Regions from separate parts of the Paraburkholderia sp. 2C genome, predicted to be linked through region 1. Evidence: predicted binding sites of a transcription regulator. Region 1 holds the regulator's gene; each other region holds the start of a gene.

Evidence for each region. Region 1 encodes FliA, which starts transcription of late flagellar genes. Its sites were predicted from a motif close to CTAAAGTTTNNNNNNNNNNNGCCGNTA; they were not measured.
Region 2: the regulator FliA is predicted to act here: its motif matches at 2,113-2,139, upstream of motA (flagellar motor stator protein MotA).
Region 3: the regulator FliA is predicted to act here: its motif matches at 2,665-2,691, upstream of ACYPXD_RS09020 (flagellin N-terminal helical domain-containing protein).

What each region holds. Positions count from the first base shown of each region.
Region 1 covers NZ_BAAILL010000037.1:4,126-11,481, reverse strand. Annotated here, with positions in the region: gene flgB (flagellar basal body rod protein FlgB) at 1-358, opposite strand, end outside; gene flgA (flagellar basal body P-ring formation chaperone FlgA) at 644-2,398, shown strand; gene flgM (flagellar biosynthesis anti-sigma factor FlgM) at 2,537-2,875, shown strand; gene ACYPXD_RS16695 (flagella synthesis protein FlgN) at 2,975-3,421, shown strand; gene ACYPXD_RS16690 (GSU2403 family nucleotidyltransferase fold protein) at 3,470-4,504, opposite strand; gene ACYPXD_RS16685 (RNA polymerase sigma factor FliA) at 4,631-5,362, opposite strand; gene ACYPXD_RS16680 (MinD/ParA family ATP-binding protein) at 5,387-6,256, opposite strand; gene flhF (flagellar biosynthesis protein FlhF) at 6,249-7,356, opposite strand, start outside.
Region 2 covers NZ_BAAILL010000065.1:8,817-16,172, reverse strand. Annotated here, with positions in the region: gene ACYPXD_RS29015 (glycosyltransferase family 4 protein) at 1-353, opposite strand, end outside; gene ACYPXD_RS29010 (hypothetical protein) at 353-568, shown strand; gene flhD (flagellar transcriptional regulator FlhD) at 1,053-1,382, shown strand; gene flhC (flagellar transcriptional regulator FlhC) at 1,506-2,051, shown strand; gene motA (flagellar motor stator protein MotA) at 2,185-3,045, shown strand; gene motB (flagellar motor protein MotB) at 3,070-4,164, shown strand; gene ACYPXD_RS28985 (response regulator) at 4,194-4,565, shown strand; gene cheA (chemotaxis protein CheA) at 4,656-6,977, shown strand; gene cheW (chemotaxis protein CheW) at 7,045-7,356, shown strand, end outside.
Region 3 covers NZ_BAAILL010000032.1:191,003-198,358, forward strand. Annotated here, with positions in the region: gene fliD (flagellar filament capping protein FliD) at 1-923, opposite strand, end outside; gene ACYPXD_RS09020 (flagellin N-terminal helical domain-containing protein) at 1,116-2,576, opposite strand; gene ACYPXD_RS09025 (hypothetical protein) at 2,807-4,192, shown strand; gene ACYPXD_RS09030 (helix-turn-helix domain-containing protein) at 4,210-5,166, shown strand; gene ACYPXD_RS09035 (vWA domain-containing protein) at 5,202-6,122, opposite strand; gene ACYPXD_RS09040 (MxaK protein) at 6,119-6,676, opposite strand; gene ACYPXD_RS09045 (vWA domain-containing protein) at 6,673-7,356, opposite strand, start outside.

The DNA of each region.
Region 1 (7,356 bases):
GCGCGGCCTGCGCGGGAATCCGGTACTTCAGCTGGCCGTAGTCTTCGGCCGGGCCACCCGTCGGAATCAGCCTCGCCTTGCCGGCCATATGGCCGGCCGCGGTCGTCGCGAGCGTCATCCCGCTCGTCACGCCGGCCGGTTGCGTCATCTGGAGCCGCGATGCACCGGAACCCGCACCCGACTCCCCGCCGGCCTGGCGCAACGCGCCCGCGAGCGACGACGAGAAGTTGATGTCGCGCGCCTTGTAGTTCGGCGTATCGGCGTTCGCAATGTTCGACGACAGCACTTCCTGCCGGTACGCGCGCACGTCGAGCGCTTCCTTGTTGAACGCAAAATCCTGATCGAGCCTGTCAAGCATCGGGCATCTCTCCGTATGAACGGTCCGCGGCCATATTCGCCTGCCGCCCTTGCGCATGCTGGCCGCGGCGCATGTCCGGCGGCGGCGAAAGCAATACGCAAAGGCTTTTTCGCATGGAGTGCATCTTAGGGGCGCGATGCAAGGGCCAATTGAACGAATAGCCGGGGAAGCCCCCCTCTATTCAACGTTTGCCGTGAGAGGCCGCTCCCTAGAATGCGTCCTGTACCGTTCAGTCCCTGCGGGCCGTCGCGGCTCGCGCGTCCGTCCTTGTTCTGGAGAGTTGCCATGGCCCTGCCCGCTTTTGCTGCCCTGCCCGGCGTGTCTCGCGCCGCGCGGCTGCGCGGCGCGGCGCGGCCGGGGTGGCCGGGGTGGCCCGCGTTGCGCGCATCGCGTGTTTTGCCGGTTGCGGCGTTGCTCGGCATGGCCTTGCCGGGCGCGGGCTTGCCCGTCGTGATCGCCGCCGGCGCGATGCCCACGCTCGCTTATGCGCAGGACAATGGCGGCCCGATCGTGATTCCCGGTCCCGGTGAAAAGAATCCCGCCGATGCGCAAGCGCTTGCCGCGCGCATGGGCATGACATCTCATCCGGCACAGCCGAGCGCGGCCGCGCTCGCCGCGCTGCGTCCGGCACGCGCGGCGCAGCGCGCCTTCGACGCCGATGCCAGTGCAAACAACGGCGAAATCGTCATTCCCGGCACCGGTGAGCCGGGCGCGCAAACGACGGCGGGCGGTTATGCCGCGAACGCGACGCGCGGGACGGTCACGACCGGCCGCGTCCTGACTGCCCGCGCGCTGCCCGGCGTGCCGGTGACGCTGCAACCCGTGACGGTGCAGCCGCCTGCCCAAGGGGTGGCGCCGGTTGTTGTCAGCAACGCGCAGGCGCGCTACAGCGTGCCCGCTTCCGACATTCGCGCGGCCGATGCGGCCGATGCATCGGCGCCGGTCCAGATCGATCCGCTTTCCGCGCGCGGCGAGCCGCCGCAACTCGGCGGCCCCGGTGGCACGGCGGCGATCAGAACCCAGGCGGCCAGCGCGCAGCCGATGACGGCAGAGCAAGCAAGCGCGGCGCAGATCAAAGCCGTGCAGCAGTGGGCCGCGGCGAAGGCCGCGCAGCCGCAGCCCGCGTCGGCGGGACAACCCGGCTTGAACGCACAAGCCCCGCGGCAAGCGGCGGCAACAGGCGCGGCGCAACCGTCTGCGCAATTGGCCGCTCAGGCGTCCGCGTCCACCGCTCAAGCCGCCGCGCCGGCCCCTCAACGCCTCGCACCAGCCGCACCAGCCGCGCAACTCCAGCCCGTGCGTTACACACCGCGCGCGGCCGTGGCCGGCGGCACCGTTCCGGCCGTCGCCACGGTCAACGCCGGCGGCGCCAACACGCTTGCCGCGAGCGCGGCCAATGCCGCCCCGGTGCCCGCCGGCCAGCAGGACGGCGAGACGATCCGCGCAACCGCGCTCACGTTTCTCGAGCAGCAAACGGCCGGTCTGCCCGGCAAGATCACGATTACCGTCGCTCCCGCCTTTCCGCGCGGCCTTGCGGCCTGCACGGCGCTCGAGCCGTTCATGCCGGTCGGCGCACGGTTGTGGGGACGCACGTCGGTCGGCGTGCGCTGCGCGGGCGCGCGGCCATGGACGCTCTATCTGCAGGCGCGCATCTCGCTGCAGGCGACCTACTACACCGCCTCGCGCCAGATCGCTCCGGGCGAAACGCTGACCGCCGCCGATCTCGTCGCCCACGAAGGCGACCTCGCGACCTTGCCGCAAACGGTGATCACCGATCCGTCGCAAGCGGTCGGCGCGGTCGCGCTCGTGCGTATCGGCGCCGGGCTGCCGCTGCGCCAGGACACGATTCGCGGCACCACATCGGTGACGGTCGGACAGACGGTGCGCGTCGTCGCGTCCGGCGAAGGGTTCTCGATTTCGGCTGAGGGCAACGCGATGAACAACGCGACGCCGGGCCAGCAGGTGCGGGTCAAGACCATGAACGGCCAGATCGTGACCGGCGTGGTGAAAGACGGTTCGACCGTCGAGATCCAGATGTGAAGGTGCTTACCGCGTCTCGCGAACGGGTTTCAGACACGGAAAAGGTGACGGAAGACGAAAAAACAGTGGGCTGCGGTTGCGCTAAAGTTTCGGCCGGCGACTGCCGATATCACAGTCAAATCGTTCAGGAAGCCCATCGTGAAAGTCGATTCCAGCACCAACCCGAATCTGACGCCGCTCAACAACGGCGTGCAGCGCGGCCAGCAGGGCGAAACCGCCGCTGCCGGCCCGAACACGGCACGTACGCCGGTCTCGAGCGGCGGGGCGGCGGCGGCGGACGTCAGCCTGTCGGCGCTCGCGGGCCATTTGCAGAGCCTCGCCGCGTCGGGTTCGGCCGATATCGATACGCAGCAGGTCGAGTCGATCAAGCAGGCGATCCGCGACGGCTCGCTGAAGATCGATGCGTCGAAGATTGCCGATGGCGTGCTCGAAACCGCACGCAGCCTGCTGCAAGGCACCCAGCCGTCCGGCAGCTGAGCGTCCGAACGTACTTTTTCAGGGCGCGCTCACTGGCGGACGCATGTAGAAACCTGCGCCCGCCTGCGTCATGCAGGCGGATTAACGTTTGAGTGAGAGATGAAAGACGCCCTGCTTGACACCATCATCGACGAATACGCGACCGTCGAAGCTTTTGCCTCCTTGCTCGCCGTCGAACAGAAAGCGCTGACCACCGCGTACCCTGGCGAAATCCTGAAGCCGATCGTCGAACAGAAGACCTCGATGGCCGACAAGCTCGCCATGCTCGAGCGCGCACGCGAAGGGCATCTGCGCGAGCGCGGCCTGCCGGCCGGCAAGCGCGGGATGGATCTCGCCGCCGCCACCGATACGCGCCTGGACGAGCAGTGGCGCCTGCTGCAGAAATCGGCGGAACGCGCGCGCAAGCTCAACTTCAACAACGGCCTGATGATCCGCACGCGCATGGACTACAACCGCCGGATTCTGGCGGTGCTGCGCGGGACACCCGAAGTGGCCTCGTCGTTCTACGGCCCGGACGGCAAGGTGCCGATGTATTCGGGGCTGTAGGCGAAGCGCGCTTCACGGGGCGGCGCTCAAGTGCAACCGGGGTGCCCTTCAGGTATCACTCAGGTCCGCGAGAAAATCGCGCGCCCGCTCCGACAGATCCAGTTCGAACTTCACCGCAAGCGCAGCCGCCGTCGCCACGCGCGGCCGCGCCTTCTTCTCGATTTTTTCCGCCGCCGCTTCCAGCAAGTCCGGGTAGCGCTCCATCAGCGCATCGATGAGCACCGCTGCCTGACGGCGGTCCTTGCCGGCCTTCGCGGCAAACGCGGGCCCGCGCAGCGTGCTGACAACGAGTTTGTGAAGCGCAAACCTGGCGGGGTCCGGCACCGTGACCGGAACCGCATGTTCCTTGCCGAGCACAAAACCGCTCGTCGCCTCGGTCAGCAAATATCGGAAGTACGGCAGCCCCGTTGCGTGCGCGCGCAAGTGCGGTAGCGGTTTCGTTTCGTACGCTTCGGTGCCCGGCACGAGTAGATCGACCTTCAACGGTTGCCCGCGCGCCTTGAACGGGGTCGCGGGGCGGCGCGCATCGAGTTCCGGCACTTCGAGAAAAGGCAGGCTGCTGTCGCGCAGAATATCGAGGAAGCTGCGGTTTTGCGGAATCGCGACCGAAATCGCGCCGGTACTGCCGATATCGATGTCTTCGGTCCGGTAGTTCGCCGACATGCGCACACCGAGCCCGTTCAGCAGCGCACCGAACGCGTGCGAGCCGACCAGTACCCCGCCGTGACTGAAGATGCCCGCGTTGTAGAGCGTCGCGATGGTGAGGGCGGCGGAATTGTCGGCGGCGGCAAAGCCGGACTTGCGCAATACCTGAACGTCGGCGGCCAACCCACGCATCTGGAGGCTTTCCTGCATTTTCGCGTCGAGCGTGGCATTGGTTAGCGGCTCGCCCGCGCGGCCGAGCGATGTTTCGACGCGCTTACCCGATGCAAGATAAACACGCCAGTAAACGTAGTTTTTCCCGTCGACGACCTTGATCGAGGCGGAGCCAGGCGAGTGAAGCAGGATTTGCGTCTGCGCGGCGGCACGCTCCGCAACGGAGGCGTACAGCGTTTGCAGCGCATGGTTGTAAAAAGTCGGCATGACGGCGAGATTTATACCCTACGATTGCATTGTAGGGTATAAGGCCAGCCGGCGCTATTTATACCCTATGATTTGATTATGGGGTATAAATTCCCGGCAAACCCTTGCCGGACGCCACTACCCTTTTCAGCTCTCCTCGGCCGCCCACGCCATTTCACGCAAGCGTGCACGCAGCCGCGCGACCGCCTGGCTATGCAGCTGGCACACGCGCGATTCGCTGACCTCGATCACGGCGCCAATCTCGCGCAGGTTCATGCCGCGCTCGTAATACAGCGACATCAGCAGCTTCTCGCGCTCCGGCAGCCGCTCGATCGCTTCGATCAGCGCGCCGCGCAGGCTCTCGTCGAGCAGCGCGGACAGCGGGTCCGAGTGATCGACGCAATAGCGGTCGAGGAACGGTTCGTCGTCGGCGGAGCGGTCGAAGTCTTCGTAGTAGATCAACTGGCTGCCGTGCAGGTCCTGCAGCATCGCCTGATACTCTTCGAGCGGCATCTTCAGGTGCTGCGCGATTTCGGCTTCGCTCGCGGCGCGGCCGAGCTGCTGCTCGACCTGATGCACGGCCATCTCGAGCTCGCGCGACGTGCGCCGCACGCTGCGCGGCAGCCAGTCGTTGCTGCGCAGCTCGTCGAGCATCGCGCCGCGAATGCGCTGGCTCGCGTAGGTTTCGAACTGCGCACCCTGATCTTCCTTGTAGCGGCTTGCGGCGTCGAGCAGGCCGATCATGCCGGCCTGGATCAGATCGTCGAGGTCCACGCTCGCCGGCATCTTCGCCACCAGCTGCAGACCGAGCCGCCGGACCAGCGGCGTGTATTTCGTCAGAACGTCGGCCTGAGAAATCTTTCCTTGAGCGTTGTACATCGAGCTCCCCTTGTCCGCTGCCTGTCAGGCGTGTTGTGCGGACGGTTGTTCGGCGTGTGACGCCGTCGTGACTGCCGCGCTCGCCGACCACGGCGCGCGCGATGACATCGCTGGCCGCATCGGCCAGTACTGCAGTTCCGCGGCGAGGTGCCGGAAGTCGCGCGCGGCGGGTGTCGAAGGGAAGGCTTCGACGATGCAGCGCGACAGTTCCCCGGAGCGCGTCATCAGCGGGTCCGCCGCGACGCAGCCGGCGCCCTCGAGCGCCACGGTCAGATAACGCCCCGCGACAGCCGCGAGGTTGTCGAGCGCGAGCTGCGCATCGGTGACGCTGTGCACCTGATTGACCAGCACGCGGAATTGGGCGATCGCATACGCGTAGTGCAGGCGCTTCATGCACGCGTACGTATCGGTGATCGCCTGCGCGGCGACGCGCGTGACCATCATCAGGTCGTGCGCCTGCAGCGCGAGGTCCGACAGCATGCCGTCGCGCTCGAACTGCACGTCGATCAGCACGACGTCGGCCGTGCTGTCGAACACGGCGGCCAGTTGCGACGGCTTGCACATATCGCGATGGCTGCGCGGCGCGGCCAGCACCGCGAAGCCCGCGCTGTGGCGATCGGTTGCCGCATCGAGCGCCATCTCGCCGCGCGTAAACGCGACGAAGCGTTCGGCCGCGGCGCCGTTGGGCGTCGCGGCGATCGCGTGCGGTTCGCCCGCATGCTCGTCGACGACGAGCACGTCCTTGCCCTGCGCCGCAAGCGCCGCCGCGAGATTCACGACGGTCGTCGAACAGCCGACGCCGGCCGTGCCGCCGGTGACGGCGATCGCGCGCGAACCGTGGCGCGCCAGCAGGCGCCGCAGTCCTTCTGCCTGATCGGACACGAACTTAGCCAAACCGGACCTCATGCTGCTCGGCAGTCGAGCGTGCGGACAGCGCGGAGAGCAGACCCGGGACGTCGTCTTCCTGAGGGACGAACGGCGAGTGATCGCGCGGGATGCAGAACGCGCTGCGAACGAGGAATTTCTTCGTTGCGACGTAGAGGTTTTCCGGCACTTTCTGGCCGGTCGAAACGTAGTGCACGGGCAACCGGTAGCGCAGCACCGCGTCGAGCGTGCTGCCGAGATTGGTCGCTTCGTCGAGCTTCGTCAGGATGCAGCCCGCGAGCGGCTGCTTGTCCGGCGCGCTTTGATAGGCCTGCACGACTTCGTTGAGCGTGTCGCCGTGGCAGGTCGCGTTCAGCAGCAGCAGGCGCTGCACGGGTTGGCCCGCGCGGGACAGCATCGCGATCTGGTCCGACACGAGGCGGTCGCGCTGGCTCATGCCGATCGTGTCGATCAGCACGATGTGCTTGTTGCGCAGCTCGGACAGCGCGAGCTGCAGATCGGCGCCGTCCTTCACCGCGTGCACCGACACGCCGAGAATCTTGCCGAAGATGCGCAGCTGCTCGTGGCCGCCGATCCGGTAGCTATCGGTGGTCAGCAGCGCGACCTTGCTCGCGCCGTAGCGCATCACGCAGCGCGCGGCGAGCTTCGCGGTCGTGGTCGTCTTGCCGACGCCCGTCGGGCCCATCAGCGCGAATACACCGCCGCGCTCCATCAGCTCGTCTTCGCTTTCCATCACCGGCAGGTTCGACTCGAGCACCGAGTGCACCCACTCCATGCCGGCGTCGAAGCTCTCGACGGCCGGCAGGTTGTCGACCACCATCCGCACCAGCTGCGCCGAAAAACCGGCCGCGAACAGATGCCGCGTGAGCGCCGACTGAATCGGGCTGCGCCGCTGGCTATCGGCCCACAGCAAACCGGCGAAGTGCTCTTCCATCATCCCGCGCAGCGAGGCGAGCTCGTTCATCACCGTTTCGTTGACGATCTGCGACATGCGCGCATTGATCGCGTCGGTGACCGCGGCGGTCACATGCCCCGGCAGACCCGACGAGGCCGTCGTCGCACGCTGCGTGGCGCGGCGCGCGGCGAGCTGCGCGGCTTCGCGCGCCCAG
Region 2 (7,356 bases), on a different contig from region 1:
AGCCGGCCGTGCAGCGTGGTCACGAACGGCGTGTCCATCTGCGAAAAAAGCGGGAACGGCAGATAGTCGAGGTGGAAGTGCAGCACGTCGAATTCGTGTGCCATGCGGCGCACGCGTTCGAGCAGCAGCATGTGCGGCGCCATCGCGTCGCGGATCGTCGGATCGAGGCGCAGCGCGCGCGGCCAGGCGGCCTCGAGCTTCGCGGACGTCACGGAATCGCCGCTCGCGAAGAGCGTCACGTCGTGGCCCAGGTCGACCAGTGCCTCGGTGAGATAGGACACGACTCGCTCGGTGCCGCCGTAGAACTTCGGAGGAACGGCTTCGTAAAGCGGCGCGATTTGTGCGATTCGCATTGTATGAACTCCTGTTCAAAGGGCTATTTCGCACGGCGGCGCAAAAGCGCAGCGGAAGGCGAATGCCGGTCGGACGGATGGGCGGCGCTCAGGCGGACCTGGATGAAGCTTGGGTGCGCTCGCCCGATGGCGGCCTCGAAGCCGAATCGGGTTATCCCTTAAGGCTCATTATCGGTATCCAGCGCGATAATTCGACCTATTTTTCAAACGCTTAATGTTGTTACAGCGGGAAACGAACGTCGTTGCAATTGTCACGATCGAGCGTCGATCCTTGCGCGACAAGGCTCCGCAGCCGCCCGACATGATCGGCGAGGCGGCCCGCCCATGGCAAGAGGCGCGTTCGCCGTTACACGGCGATTGTTGCGGCAGCATGAAATCGCCCTATAATTCGCTCGCCGCTTTCCCCGCGCCGGCCAGTCGGCCCGCCAAATAAATATCCCCGAAGCATTCGAAGTTGAGTCCCTGTTTTTGTAGGAAAAATTCCTACAGCATTAATGGACGATTCCGTCGTCCAGACGGGCGAATGTCCGCTTTTCGTGCGAAACGGCTAGGGACACAATGCATCAACGGTCATCACACTGCCGATCGTGTCCCCTGAAAAAACCCAGCGGACGCGAAAGAGCAAACGATTTCGTGCAGGCCAGACAAGACCAGTCAAGACCAATCAGGCTTCAATCAGGATTCGAATTCGGGGGAATCATGAGCGCTACCGTCGCCCGTAGTGACATGCTCAATGAGATCAAGGAAGTGAACCTGTCGTATCTGTTGCTCGCGCAACGTCTTTTGCGCGAGGACAAGCCGATGGGCATGTTCCGGATGGGAATCTCGGAGCAGCTCGCCGACGTGCTCGTCAATCTGACGCTTGCGCAGACCGTGAAGCTGTCGGCGTCGAACCAGTTGCTGTGCCGTTTCCGCTTCGACGACCACGCGATCCTTTCTTCGCTCGCCGACAAGGGCAAGCCGACTTCCGTGAGTCAGGCGCACTCGGCGATTCTGATGGCGGGCCAGCCGGTGGAGCAGATCGGCTGATGCGCCGCGCCGCGCTGCAGGTGTGCACACACTTCGCCGCCTCGCGCGGCGTGAGCGCGACGAGCCGGCCGGCCACGGCTGCCGCTCGCGCCGCCGGTTTCGATCAGATGGAGTACAGCGCGCATGGCCACTAAGAGCGTTGTGCTCGAGGTGCGCGAAATCACGCTGGCGATCGAGCTGATCGAGCTGGGCGCGCGGCTGCAACTGCTCGAGGCCGAAACGAGCCTCTCGCGCGACCGCCTCATCAAGCTGTACAAGGAATTGAAGGGCGAATCGCCGCCCAAGGGCATGCTGCCGTTCTCGACCGACTGGTTCATGACGTGGCAGCCGAACATCCACTCGTCGCTGTTCTACAACATTTACCGCTTCATGTCGGCGCGCGGCGGCTGCGAGACGATCCAATCGATCGTCAAGGGCTACCGGCTGTATCGCGAGCACGTGCAGATGCACGGCGAGGAGCCCGTGCTGAGCCTGACGCGCGCCTGGACGCTCGTGCGTTTTTTCGATTCCGGCATGCTGCAGCTGACGCCGTGCACGCGCTGCGGCGGACATTTCGTCGCGCACGCGCACGATCCGCGCGCGGGTTTCGTCTGCGGATTGTGCCAGCCGCCTTCGCGGGCCGGAAAGACCCGCAAGGCCGCCGACGAACGGGCCCGCGCGGCGGTTTGATCTTCCCGCAAAGCGCCGCCGCCCCAAGGTTTACACGGGGGGCGGCAGATGGCTTTTCCGTCAAAGGTTTTTCGTTTCCCTGCCGTAAACCCAATTAACGACGATCTCCGTCGCCTAATTTGGGGGCTCCGCGGTGCTGATTTTCCTGGGAACACTCGTGACGCTGCTGTCCGTCTTCGGCGGCTACGTGCTGGAGGGCGGCCACCTGGCTGCGCTTCTGCAGCCCGTCGAAGTGCTGATGATTGTCGGCGCGGGCGTCGGAGCTTTCATTCTCGGCAACGGGATGAAGACGATCAAGGCGACCGTCCGCGTGATCCCGACGCTGTTCAAGGGCTCGAAGTACAACAAGGACGTCTACATGGAGCTGATGGCGCTCCTGTACGTGCTGCTCGCCAAGGCGCGCAAGGAAGGCACGCTGACCCTCGAAGCCGATATCGACGATCCGGAGAAAAGCCCGATCTTCACCCAATACCCGAAGATTCTGGCGGACCGTCACATTGTCGAATTCCTGACCGACTACCTGCGGCTCATGGTGGGCGGCAACATGAACGCTTTCGAAATCGAAAGCCTGATGGACGAAGAGATCGAAACGCATCACGCGGAAGGCGAAGCGCCGAGCCACGCGCTCGCGAAGATCGGCGACGCGATGCCGGCCTTCGGTATCGTCGCGGCGGTGATGGGCGTGGTGCACACCATGGCGTCCGCCGACAAGCCGCCCGCGATTCTGGGCCAGATGATCGCGCAGGCGCTGGTCGGCACGTTCCTCGGCATTCTGCTGTCGTACGGCCTGATCGGGCCGCTCGCGAGCGTCGCGGAACAGCGCGTGACCGAGTCGACGAAGATGTTCCAGTGCATCAAGGTCACGATTCTCGCGAGCCTGAACGGCTATGCGCCCGCGATCGCGGTCGAGTTCGGCCGCAAGGTGCTGTTTTCGACCGAGCGCCCGTCGTTCGCGGAGCTCGAAGAGCACGTGCGGCGCGTGAAAGCGAAGTAAGGCAGAGCAGGCGGAGCAGCCGAAATGAGCAAGGATAAGGATCGCGCGATCGTCGTCAAACGCTCGGCGCCGAACAAGAAGGGCCACCACGGCGGGGCATGGAAGCTCGCGTACGCGGATTTCATGACCGCGATGATGGCGTTCTTCCTGCTGATGTGGCTGTTGAGCTCGGCCTCCACCGTGCAGCTGAAGGGTATTGCCGACTACTTCAACCAGCCGCTGAAAATCACCTTGTGGGGCGGCGACCGCAGCTCGACCGACTCGAGCGTGATTCGCGCGGGCGGCCGCGACGTGTCGACCGACCGCCAGGGCGTGATGCGCCAGACCGACGGACAGACGCGCAACGGCACGCATTCGGTCGCGCATAACGACGACGAGGCGGCCGCGCTGAGCCAGGGCCAGCTCGAGCGGCGCGAACAGGTGCGTCTGCACGACCTGCAGGTCAAGCTGATGGCCGCGATCCAGGCGAACCCGGTGCTGCGCCAGTTCAAGCAGCAGATCCGCATCGACTCGACGCTGCAGGGCTTGCGCATCGAGATCGTCGATTCGCAGAAGCGGCCGATGTTCGCGACCGCGAAGGACGAAGTCGAGCCGTATATGCGCGACATCCTGCGCGAGATCGGCAAGACCCTGAACGACGTGCCGAACCGCATCGTCGTGCAGGGCCACACCGATGCCGTGCCGTACGCGGGCGGCGAGAAAGGCTACAGCAACTGGGAGCTGTCCGCGGACCGCGCGAGCGCGTCGCGGCGCGAGCTGATCGCGGGCGGCATGGACGAATCGAAGGTGCTGCGCGTGATCGGCCTCGCGTCGACGCAGAACCTGAACAAGGCCGATCCGCTCGATCCGGAAAACCGGCGCATCAGCATCATCGTGCTCAACAAGAAGTCCGAGGAGCAGATGAACCAGGACGACACCACCACCACCACGCTGTCGGACGACGCGGGCGGTTCGGCATCGTTCTCGCCGCCGCTCGTGCAGAAGATCGGCCAGGCGACGGCGGGCGGCCCGGCGCCGGCCGCGCGGGCGCCGGGTGTGGTGGTGCCGGACGTTGCGGCGCCGGGCATCACGACGCCGCAGCCGGCCCCTGTCACGCCCGCAGCAGGACAGATCAAGTAAACCAACATTCGAGACGCAGCGAGGTTTTCATGATCAGGCACATTCTCGCGATCGACGATTCAGCCGCCATGCGGGAGATTCTCTCCGCGACGCTGACGACCGCCGGTTACGACGTGACGGTCGCGAAAGATGGAGATGAAGGACTGGAGCACGCGCTCGCGATGGCGTTCGATCTCGTGCTGACCGATCAGCACATGCCGGGCAAGACCGGCGTCGACCTGATCGCACTGCTGCGCGCGAACCCCGCCTACGAGGCGACGCCGATCCTGTTGCTGACAACGGAATCCGGCGAGCCATTCAAGGAAGCGGCGCGCGCGGCGGGCGCAACGGGCTGGATCGAGAAACCGCTCGATCCGGATATGTTGACCGAACTCGTTTCGACGCTCGATGCGCCCGCTTGAACCTGACCCGACCTGAAGCACCGTCACGCAGCAAATGACAACCAGGCAGCAACGAGCCCAGCAGACAGAAATATTCGCGGTGAACCAGGCATGACACTCGATATCACACAGTTCTATCAGACGTTCTTCGACGAAGCGGATGAACTGCTCGCGCAGATGGAGCAGTTGCTGCTCAATCTGAACGTCGGCCAACCCGACCCGGAAGATCTCGCTGCGATTTTTCGCGCGGCGCATTCGATCAAGGGCGGCGCCGCGACGTTCGGCTTTACCGCGCTGACGGAGACGACGCACATCCTCGAATCGCTGCTCGATCGCGCGCGCAACAACGAACTCGTGCTGCGCAAGGACATGATCGACACGTTCCTCGAAACGAAGGACGTGCTGTCCGGGCAGCTCGCCGACTATCGCGCGAGCCAGGAACCCGACGCGGCGGTGGCCGCGGCGATCTGCGCGAAGCTCGAGCGGCTCAACGCGGAGAACCGCTTCGGTGCGGACACGTCGGCAGCGGCGGCGCCGGCCGAAGCGCCCGCACCCGCTGCGCCAACGATTGCGCCGGCCACCGCGCAAGCGCCTGCGGGCTCGCCGCCCGAACATGTCATCGATCAGGCCTTCGACGCGGCGAATGAGCGTCACGGCATCGATGCCGGAGCATCGGCAACAACCGCAACAACCGCAACACCGGCAACGAGCGGCGCAGCAGACGCCGCCGGGCCGCATCTGAAAATTACGCTACGGGGCGTGGGAGAGAAGGACGAGGCGCTGCTCGCTGAGGAGCTGGGCAACCTCGGTCAGATCGTCGGACAGGTGAAGACAGGCAGCGATCTGACGCTGTGGCTCGAAACCGATGTGCCGTCCGACGACATCGTCGCGGTGCTGTGCTTCGTGATCGACGAGAGCCAGATCTCGGTCGGCCGCGGCCGCGCGCCCGACGGCGACGGGCAGGCGGAAGCAGGCGCACCGGCGGCGCCGGCCGCGCCAGCGGTCGAGGCCGCGCCGCAAGCGGCGGCACCAGCGGCGGCACAGGCGGCCGCAGCGCCGGCTGCTCAACCTGCGGCCGCCGCGGCTACACCCGCGCCGGCGGCAAGCGCAACGCCGGCGCCGGCCGCACCGGCAACCGCGGTCGCGCCAGGCACCCCCGCAGCCGCACCGGCCGCCGCGTCGCAGCAGGCCAACCCGGCCGGCGACGGCGACCGCAAGGCCCGTCCGGCCGCGGCCGCGAGCGCGGAGGGCAGCTCGATTCGCGTCGGCGTCGAGAAGGTGGACCAGCTGATCAACCTCGTCGGCGAACTCGTGATCACGCAGGCGATGCTCGCGGAAACGACGAGCACCTTCGATCCGGCCTTGCACGACCGCCTTTACAACGGCATGGCGCAGCTCGAGCGCAACGCGCGCGACCTGCAGGAAGCGGTGATGTCGATCCGCATGATGCCGATGGACTACGTCTTCAGCCGCTTCCCGCGTCTCGTGCGCGATCTCGCGGCGAAGCTCGGCAAGGAAGTCGAACTCGTCACCTTCGGTCAGGCGACCGAACTCGACAAGAGCCTTATCGAGCGCATCATCGACCCGCTCACGCACCTCGTGCGCAACAGTCTCGATCACGGCATCGAAACCGTTGAAACGCGGCGCGCAGCGGGCAAGGACGGCACGGGGCAGCTCGTGCTGTCGGCCGCGCATCACGGCGGCAATATCGTGATCGAAGTCAGCGACGACGGCGCCGGCCTGCGCCGCGACAAGATTCTTGCGAAGGCGATGAAGCAGGGCATGTCGGTCAGCGAATCGATGACCGACGAAGAAGTGTGGAACCTGATCTTCCTGCCGGGCTTCTCGACCGCCGAACAGGTCACCGACGTGTCGGGCCGCGGGGTCGGCATGGACGTCGTGAAGCGCAACATCCAGTCGATGGGCGGTCACGTCGAAATCACGTCGCACGCGGGCAAGGGCAGCACCACGCGCATCGTGTTGCCGCTTACGCTCGCGATTCTCGACGGCATGTCGGTGAAGGTCGGCAACGAGATCTTCATCCTGCCGCTGAACTTCGTGATGGAGTCGCTGCAGCCGCGCGCCGAAGATATCTACACGGTCGCGAACGGCGAGCGGGTGGTGCGCGTGCGCGGCGAATACCTGCCGCTCGTCGCGTTGCACGAAGTGTTCACCGTCGACGGCGCGCGCACCGATCCGACGCAGGGCATCGTCACGATCATGGAAACCGAAGGCCGTCGTTTCGCGATGCTGATCGACGAACTGGTCGGCCAGCAGCAGGTGGTCGTGAAGAACCTCGAAACGAACTACCGGAAGGTGCACGGCATTTCCGCCGCGACGATTCTCGGCGACGGCAGCGTCGCGCTGATTGTCGATGTGGCGGCATTGAACCGCGAGACGCGTGCCGCGCACGGCGCGCTCGCGATGGCCTGACCGGTCGATCGGCACATCAATCGATCAACAGACAAACCAACTCATACCCAACCCTTTGGGGGCTAACGTGGCAGACATTCAATCGATCAACCCGGCCCTGGGCGGCGCAGTGAGCCGTCGCGATGCAGCGCAGGCCGACGCCGGCGGCCAGGAGTTCCTCGTCTTCACGCTCGGCGCCGAGGAATACGGCATCGATATTCTGAAGGTGCAGGAAATCCGCGGCTACGACAGCGTCACGCGCATCGCGAACGCGCCCGACTTCATCAAGGGCGTGATCAATCTGCGCGGCATCATCGTGCCGATCGTCGACATGCGCATCAAGTTCCATCTGGGCCGCGTCGAATACGACCATCAGACGGTCGTGATCATCCTGAACGTT
Region 3 (7,356 bases), on a different contig from region 1:
GTCAGCGTCTGCGATCCGACCGTCTTCGAGTTGGTCGGATCGAGCGTCAACGTCACGCCCGAAATCGCGCCGGAAATCGTGTTGGTCGAACTCGTGACGAGCTGGCCGTCGACGGTCAGCTGCGCGTCCTGCGCAGCCTGCGTTTGTGTCCAGAAGCTGTTACCCGCCGTAACCTCCGACGCGCCGACGGGAGGGCCGGGGTCCGTGCTGGTGCCCGATGTCACATCGAGGTCGGAAAGCGCGGTGGGAGTCTGCTGGTTGACGCTGACATTGATCGAGTTCGCCGCGCCCGGTGTAGTCGATTGCAGGCTCAGCGACGCGCCGTTCGCGCCCTGGATGATGCTCGCCTTGATGCCTGGGTTGCCCGATGCCGAGTTGATCGCGTTTTTGATGTCCTCCAGGCTGTCGTCCGACGAGTCGACACTGACCTGAAACGACTTCGCGCTCGTCCCGCTGCCAAGCGAAATCGTGATGGTGCCGCTGCCCATCGCGGCCGCGTCGCTGGTGCTGAATGGTTGCGACGTGAGGATCTGCGACTGCGCGACTTGCGTCACGTCGAGCTGATAGGTCTGTGCCACTGCACCCTGGCCGGCTTTCGCGGTAATCCCATCGCCGCTTAGCGTCGCGGAAAACGATGAAAGCGCATCGCCGCTCAGGAACGGGCTCAATGCCGTCTGCAGCCCGCTCAACGTAGCGGACAGCGAAGCGAGCCCGGCGATATCGCTTTTGTCTATGCCTGCCTGCGTGGTCAACTCGGCGGACTGACCGGCGACCTTGTCTTGCACAAGCGCCGCCACGAGCGATTGCGTATCGACCGTGCTGCCGGTCGATTCGTCAATCAGCGCCTGGGCGGCCTGCTGAACCTGGGCGGCTGCCTTGGCGGCAGCAGCGGCTGCCGCCGAGGCAACGGGTGAAGTCGACATATGAAAAGCTCCATGCGGCCCGTCTGGCCGCTCACTCCCGCATTCGCGGTATAGGACGTCGCAATGCTTATGTGTTCACGTTTCGCGGATGAGCCTTTACTGCATGCATTGCCGGCTCATCCGCGTGCGTTACTGCGTGCTGCTTGCTAAAAGCTGACTTCTACTGTCCTTCGAATCCGCCGGCGGCGAATCTTATTGCAGAAGCTTCAGCACTTGCTGCGGCTGCGAGTTCGCTTGCGCGAGCACCGAGATACCGGCTTGCTGCAGCACTTGCGCCTTGCTCAGGTTCGCCGTTTCCTGCGCAAAGTCGGCGTCCTGGATCGTCGACTGCGCGCTGGACAGGTCGGTCGACTCGTCCTGCTGGGATTGCGAGATGCCGGTCAAGCGAGTCTGCGCGGCCCCGAGCGATGCCTGGAGGTTGTTAATGGTGGCCAGTGCGTTGTCGATAGACAGCACTGCATTGTTCGCTCCTTGCGTGGTGCTGATGTCGATATCCGCCACCGAGGTCGGCGTATTGAGCGCGTTGACGGACGAGAGCACGCTGTTTGACGGCTGCGTGCCCGCTGCAGTCGACCCGATCGTGCTGCTGGGCACGGTGGCAAACGAGATGGCGCTTACACCGCCGCCAGCCGTCGTCGTCAGGTTGAAAAGGGCCGCCTGGGCAGCGGCCGGAACCGCCTGGCCGTTCTGGTCGACGAACTTCACACCGCCGGAACCGTTCGCTTCGACCGTGATCGAGGTAATCGCGTTCTGCGTGGTCCCCGTGGCATCGAGACCGGTCGTCGGATCGATGTCGATGTCCGAAATCGTGCCGAACACCGTGTTGTTCGCAGCGCCCGAACCAGCACCAACGGCGGCGGAAATCGCCGCCAGCTCGTTCGCCGGCGTGAGTGCGCCCGTGCTGTTCAGCGACAGCGACGAAATGCCGTTGGTCGTCGTCGTGGTGAACAAGGCCGCCGACGCAGCCGTCGAAATCGCATCGCCGTTCTGGTCCGTGAACGTGAAGCCGCCATTGCCGTTCGCGACGACGTTGATCGACTGGATCGTGCCAGGGCTGCCGCTGGTATTTTCGGTGCCGTCGGCATTCAGGTTGAGACCCGATACCGTCCCGAGAATCGCACCGGACTCGGCGATGCCGCCACCGAGCGATCCGGCCGAGACGCTCTGGCTCAGATTGATCGCCACCGTCTGGCCGTCGTTCGCGCCGACCTGCACATTGACAACACCGAGTTGGCCGGTAAGCAGATTCAAACCGTTGAATGTCGTTTGCGAAGCAATACGGTTGACTTCAGCGATCTCCTGCGCCACTTCCGCTTGCGAGGACTGCTGGTTCTGCGCCGTCTCCGTACCGCCCTGCGCTTCGTTGGCCAGCGAACGGATCGTCTGCAGGGCATTCACGATTTGCGAGAGACCTGTGCCGGCAGTCTGCACCAGCGACACGCCATCGTTTGCGTTAGAGATGCCCTGATTCAGGCCGTTGATCTGCGTTTGCAGCGTGGTGGCAATCGCCAGACCAGCCGGATCGTCCGCTGCGCTGTTGATGCGCTTACCCGACGACAGGCGCTGGATCGACTGGTCAAGCAAACTTCCGGATGCGTTCAGGTTCTGCTGTGCGACCAGCGACGGGACATTGCTAAATATTGAAAGAGACATGCGGTACTCCGTAGAAGGGTAGTCTGATCGTTGACAACATTGACGTCGGCGGAAGCATTTACGCGTTGCTGGCCACCTTAGCCTGCGTTGACGGCAAGGGAGCACGATGCTTGAGAAGCAAAGGGCACGCATGCCCGCAAAGACAAGAGAAAGTCGTCGCATGGTCAAACTCCCGGCTAGCCATTGGCCCAAGATAGCTTCGCCCAATGGACCTAAAGGGAGAAATAGATATGAAAGGAGCTGAAAGTCTCCTTCGATCGAAGACTTTGGATAACGAAAGAAATGCTTTCGAAAACTCTAAAGATATCTTCGCCGCGCGCGCATCAGGTCATTTAAATTTCCATTTATTACTGGCTTCGTTAAACGAACGTAATCGTGACGAAGCGAGTCAGAAAATCGCTGCAAGCTTTGCGGAAACGTTGGCGCTGGATGGCTCGTTCCGCAACAGGCTCAGCAACAAGGACTTCGCCGCATGTGTAAGTGCACTGGCGAAGTGGGACGACGAGATCTTCCAGAAAGCGGCGGTCAGACTTGCGGCGCGACTCGAAACAGACAGCCTGCTTTGCGATGCTTTAACGGGTCCCCAGATTGCCGATTGCCTGACTGCCTTCGGCAAGTGGCATAAAGACGATGCTTGCCGGCGAGCGGGACTTCGACTGTCCGTGAGGCTGGCCAACGATGAGCCACTGCGTCAAACGCTCGACGTGCGTGAGGTCATCGAATGTCTGAATGCCTTGTGCAAATGGGACAAGGAACCGATCTGCCGCGCCACGGGGATTCATCTCGCAGCACGGATCACGATGGATGCGCCGCTCTGGAACGACTTGAACGGCCATGAGATCGGCAGCTGCCTGAACGCGCTGAGCAAGTGGCACGATCACGAAGCCTGCGTTAAGGCCGGCGCACATCTCGCCCGACAGATCGTGACGAACGACGGTCTGCTGTCGCGCATGAATGGTCATGCAATTGCCAACGCTTTGTATGCGCTTGGTAAATGGCCTGGAAATGAGGCTGTTTTCTTTGCGGGAAGGCGCTTGGCCACGCGCATTGTTACGGATGAAACGGTCGTAAAGCAGTTGAATGGTGTACGTCTCGCAAATTGCCTCAGCGCGTTAGGCGAATGGGCTTTAGACTCTGCTTGTCAGCGCGCAGTGGTTCGGCTCGCCAAGCGCGTCGTGGAAGACGGTCCGTTGCGACACAACCTGAACGGACGGCATGTTGCCGTGTGCCTGCACACGTTGGCAAAGTTGCATAACGAAAGAACATGCCGTACAGCGGTGAGCCAATTGGCACGTCGTCTTGCGACGGATGCTGCCATATGCAACCGCCTTAGCGCCAAACATGTTGTCAATTGCCTTAAGTCTCTTGGAGAGATGGAAGACGATCCTGCATGCCGGTCGGCAGCGGTCAGGCTTGCACAGCGGCTCCTTACGGATAGCGTGCTCGTCGCGCAATTGAGCAACGAAGCGGTTTCGGATTGTTTGACTGCGTTGTCTAAATTGCAAGCCGAAGCCGCTTGCCGCGATGCCGTCACCCGGCTTTTACATCGCGCCGTGGCAGATGAAGCACCGCATGAAGGCCTTGATGCGGCAGTTATGCAACGCAGTTTTGGTTGAGTTGTCAGGTACGTAGCATGATGCATTTCGTCAAACAGGCAACCCGAAGCAAGTCAGCCAAGACCGAAGGCGAATGGTGCGACCTCGTCAGAACGAACTGGAGCATGGAGTGCCAGTTCGAAAGAGGAGTCTCGCGCGAACTGCTGACGGCGTCCTGGTACATGGGCGATCTTCGCTTCGAGGCTGCCGAACTGTCCGGTCAGCAATGGACATGGACGCCGGGCCCCGGTCTCGACGACTGGCGCAAGAACACGCTGCTGCTGTTCCTGATCGAAAGCGGGACGATCGAGATCGAACAGGATGGCAACCAGGTCGAGCTCGGCGAAGGTTCGTTGCTGCTCTTCGACGGCAGCATCAAATACACGCAGACTGCGCGCGCGGATTCGCGCGGCATGATCCTTCGTGTATCGAAAGCTTCGCTGGAAACCAGAGGAAAGGTCTTGTCGAGCCGCGAAATGTTCGTGGCCGATGCCACGTCGCCGGACGTCGCATTGCTCAAGTCGCTGATTGCGGGTGCGGCCGCCTACGGCGAGCAGTGCAGTTCGTACGGCGCGAGGCTCGTTGCGGAGCACCTGACCGATCTGATGGAAATCGTCACCGACGACCTGACGGCGCCGAAGCGCGTCACGAGTTCGGACGCCCTGCTCAAGCAGGCCAAGCGCTTTATCGAACGCAACGTGGCGAACGAACAGATCGATATCGACTTCGTGGCTGCCGCAATGGGTGTTTCAAGGCGCTATCTGACCAAGCTCTTCGAGCGCGATGGATCTTCCGTCATGCGCTACCTGTTGCAACAGCGGCTTGCAAGGGCCAACAAGCTTCTGACGAATAGCGACGATCGCGTTCGTATCAGCGACATCGCGTGGCAGTGCGGTTTCGTGAGTGCAGCCCACTTCAGCAGGGTCTTCAAGAAACATTACGGCACGAGTCCCACCACGATCCAGCGCGTTCGGCCGGCTCATTCCGCGAGGTAAGCCTCGGCGCCCAAGCACGCCTTGACGTTCGAGGTTTAAGGAACAGGTCTTTTTGGCTTACGTCCGGAAATGAAATAGATGACGAGCAGCAGCAGTGCGACCGCCGCCGGGCACCAGCGGAAATCGGTCGGCACCTGCATGCGTCGGCCGAGCTTGGGGTCGGCCATTGCCGTCGATAGCGCGCCGAACTTGTCCAGCCGCTGATAGCCAAAGCCCGCATGCGCGGCCAGCGCGCGAAGATAAGGCTCGCGCAATGCCGACAATTCCTCGTGCCCGCCGGTATCCGCACCGCCACGCGAAGGTACCGACTGAATCACTTCATCGGCATGCCAGAATCCGATACGCACGCCTTGCGCATTCGTATGCGGAATCGGCGCCGGCTGATCGCCGCCGACCCCGACGATCCAGCCATTGGCCTGCCCTTGCGTCATGCCGCGAATGCTCGTCTCCGATGGCGCAACGGGCGGCGCTTCCTGTCCGTCGGTGATAAAGACCACCGCGGCTTTCGATTGCCCATCCGACGCCGCATGGACGGCCGAGTAAAGCCCGCCCTGCGCGATCACGCTGCTGTCGGCCCAACGCATCTGTCCGCCGATCTGATCGAGCGACGACAGTAATGCATCGTAATGCGAACAGACTTCCACCGGAACGAAGAGCAACAATGAGCGCGTGCCCGTAAAGACACTCCAGCCGACGCGCGAGCCGCAAGGCAGGCGCTGCAGCGCCTGCTGCATCGCCCTCTTCGCGAACGCCAGCCGGCTGATGGGGCGCCCGTTTAGCGTGACGTCCTCGGTATCCATGCTCTGTGTAATGTCGAACGTGACGATGTAGCTCGATACGAGCCTCGCACGCGCAATCGGCGGCATCCATACGGCTGCGATCAGCAGCAACGCGGCCGCGCCAAGCAACGCGTAGCGGCGCGTGAAGCCGGTCATGCCGCTTTTGCCGGGCTTCACGGCAGCTCCTGTGGCTGCGCACCGCGTACTCTGACGCTGCGCCGCTGCTCGATATCCTGGTCCGTGTCGGCCTCTTCGGCCGATTCGGGTGCGAGACGCAGCGCGCGCTCGAGGTTGTAGCGTGCATCCCAGTCGGCCGGATCGTCGCGCAGCAAATCGCGGTAGCGTGCCTTCGCCGTCTCGAGCAACGGCAGCGATCGCAGCGGCCCGCGCGCGTCGTCGCCTGCCGCTTCGCGCAACGACAGGTTTGCCAGATCGAAAAGCGCGGCCCGCTTGACGTCGACCGGACCGGGTTCCAGCAGCAGTTCATTGAGCAGCTTGCCCGCGTCGGCCTCGCGCCCCGCCGCGGACAACGCGACTGCGCGCGCAAGACGCACCCGCGGCGCCTCGTCGGCAGGTGAATTCGAAAGCTGCGCGACTGTCGCGCTGCGCATGGCATCGATGGCATGGCTCATGTCGACCGCCCGCTGCAGCGTCACCGCGTAGTACACGGTGACGCCCGCACAACAGACCGCGGCGCCGCCGAACAGCAGATGCATCCATTTGCGTCTCATGCGAAGCTCCGCTTCTGAACACCGCTCATGCAGATCAACGCGGCACAGCACAAAAGACCGACGGCAAAGCACGCTATGCTTCTGTCCTGACGCGGCAGGCGCTCGACGAACACCGAACGCTGACTCTCGCGGCGCCCGATTTCGGCCATGGCGGCGGCCATCTGCTCCGCATCCTTGGCCTGATACAGATGGTACGGGGTCCGTAGCGACTGGAAGAAGCGATGCAGTTCGCCTTCGGCCGAATGTTCGAAACGCGGCTCGATATTGCTCAGATCGGGGCTAAAGATGCCACTGCGCAGATAAACGAAATAGAGCGCGACGCCGTTATTGGCCAGCGCGGCCGCGATCTTCTGCCGTGCCGCCGAATCGAGCCGTGCCCCGCCGTCCGAGACCAGAACGATAGCGCGCCCTCCGGTGCGCGGCCGTCCTTCGAAAAGCTGCACCGCATACGACAAGCCGGCATCGAGCCGCGTGTCCGGCATGCCGCGGCCGATGTTGGTCGCTTCCATCGCCGCATCGACCACGTCGCGATCGCGCGTGAACGGCACCGCCAGCATCGGCTGCAAACCGAACAGCACGAAGGCGAAGCTATCGTCAGGACGATGCGCGACGAACGTCGCCAATGCATGCGATGCGACCTGCCGCTTCGACTCGCCGGTGGACGGCGTGTTGGAGAACCT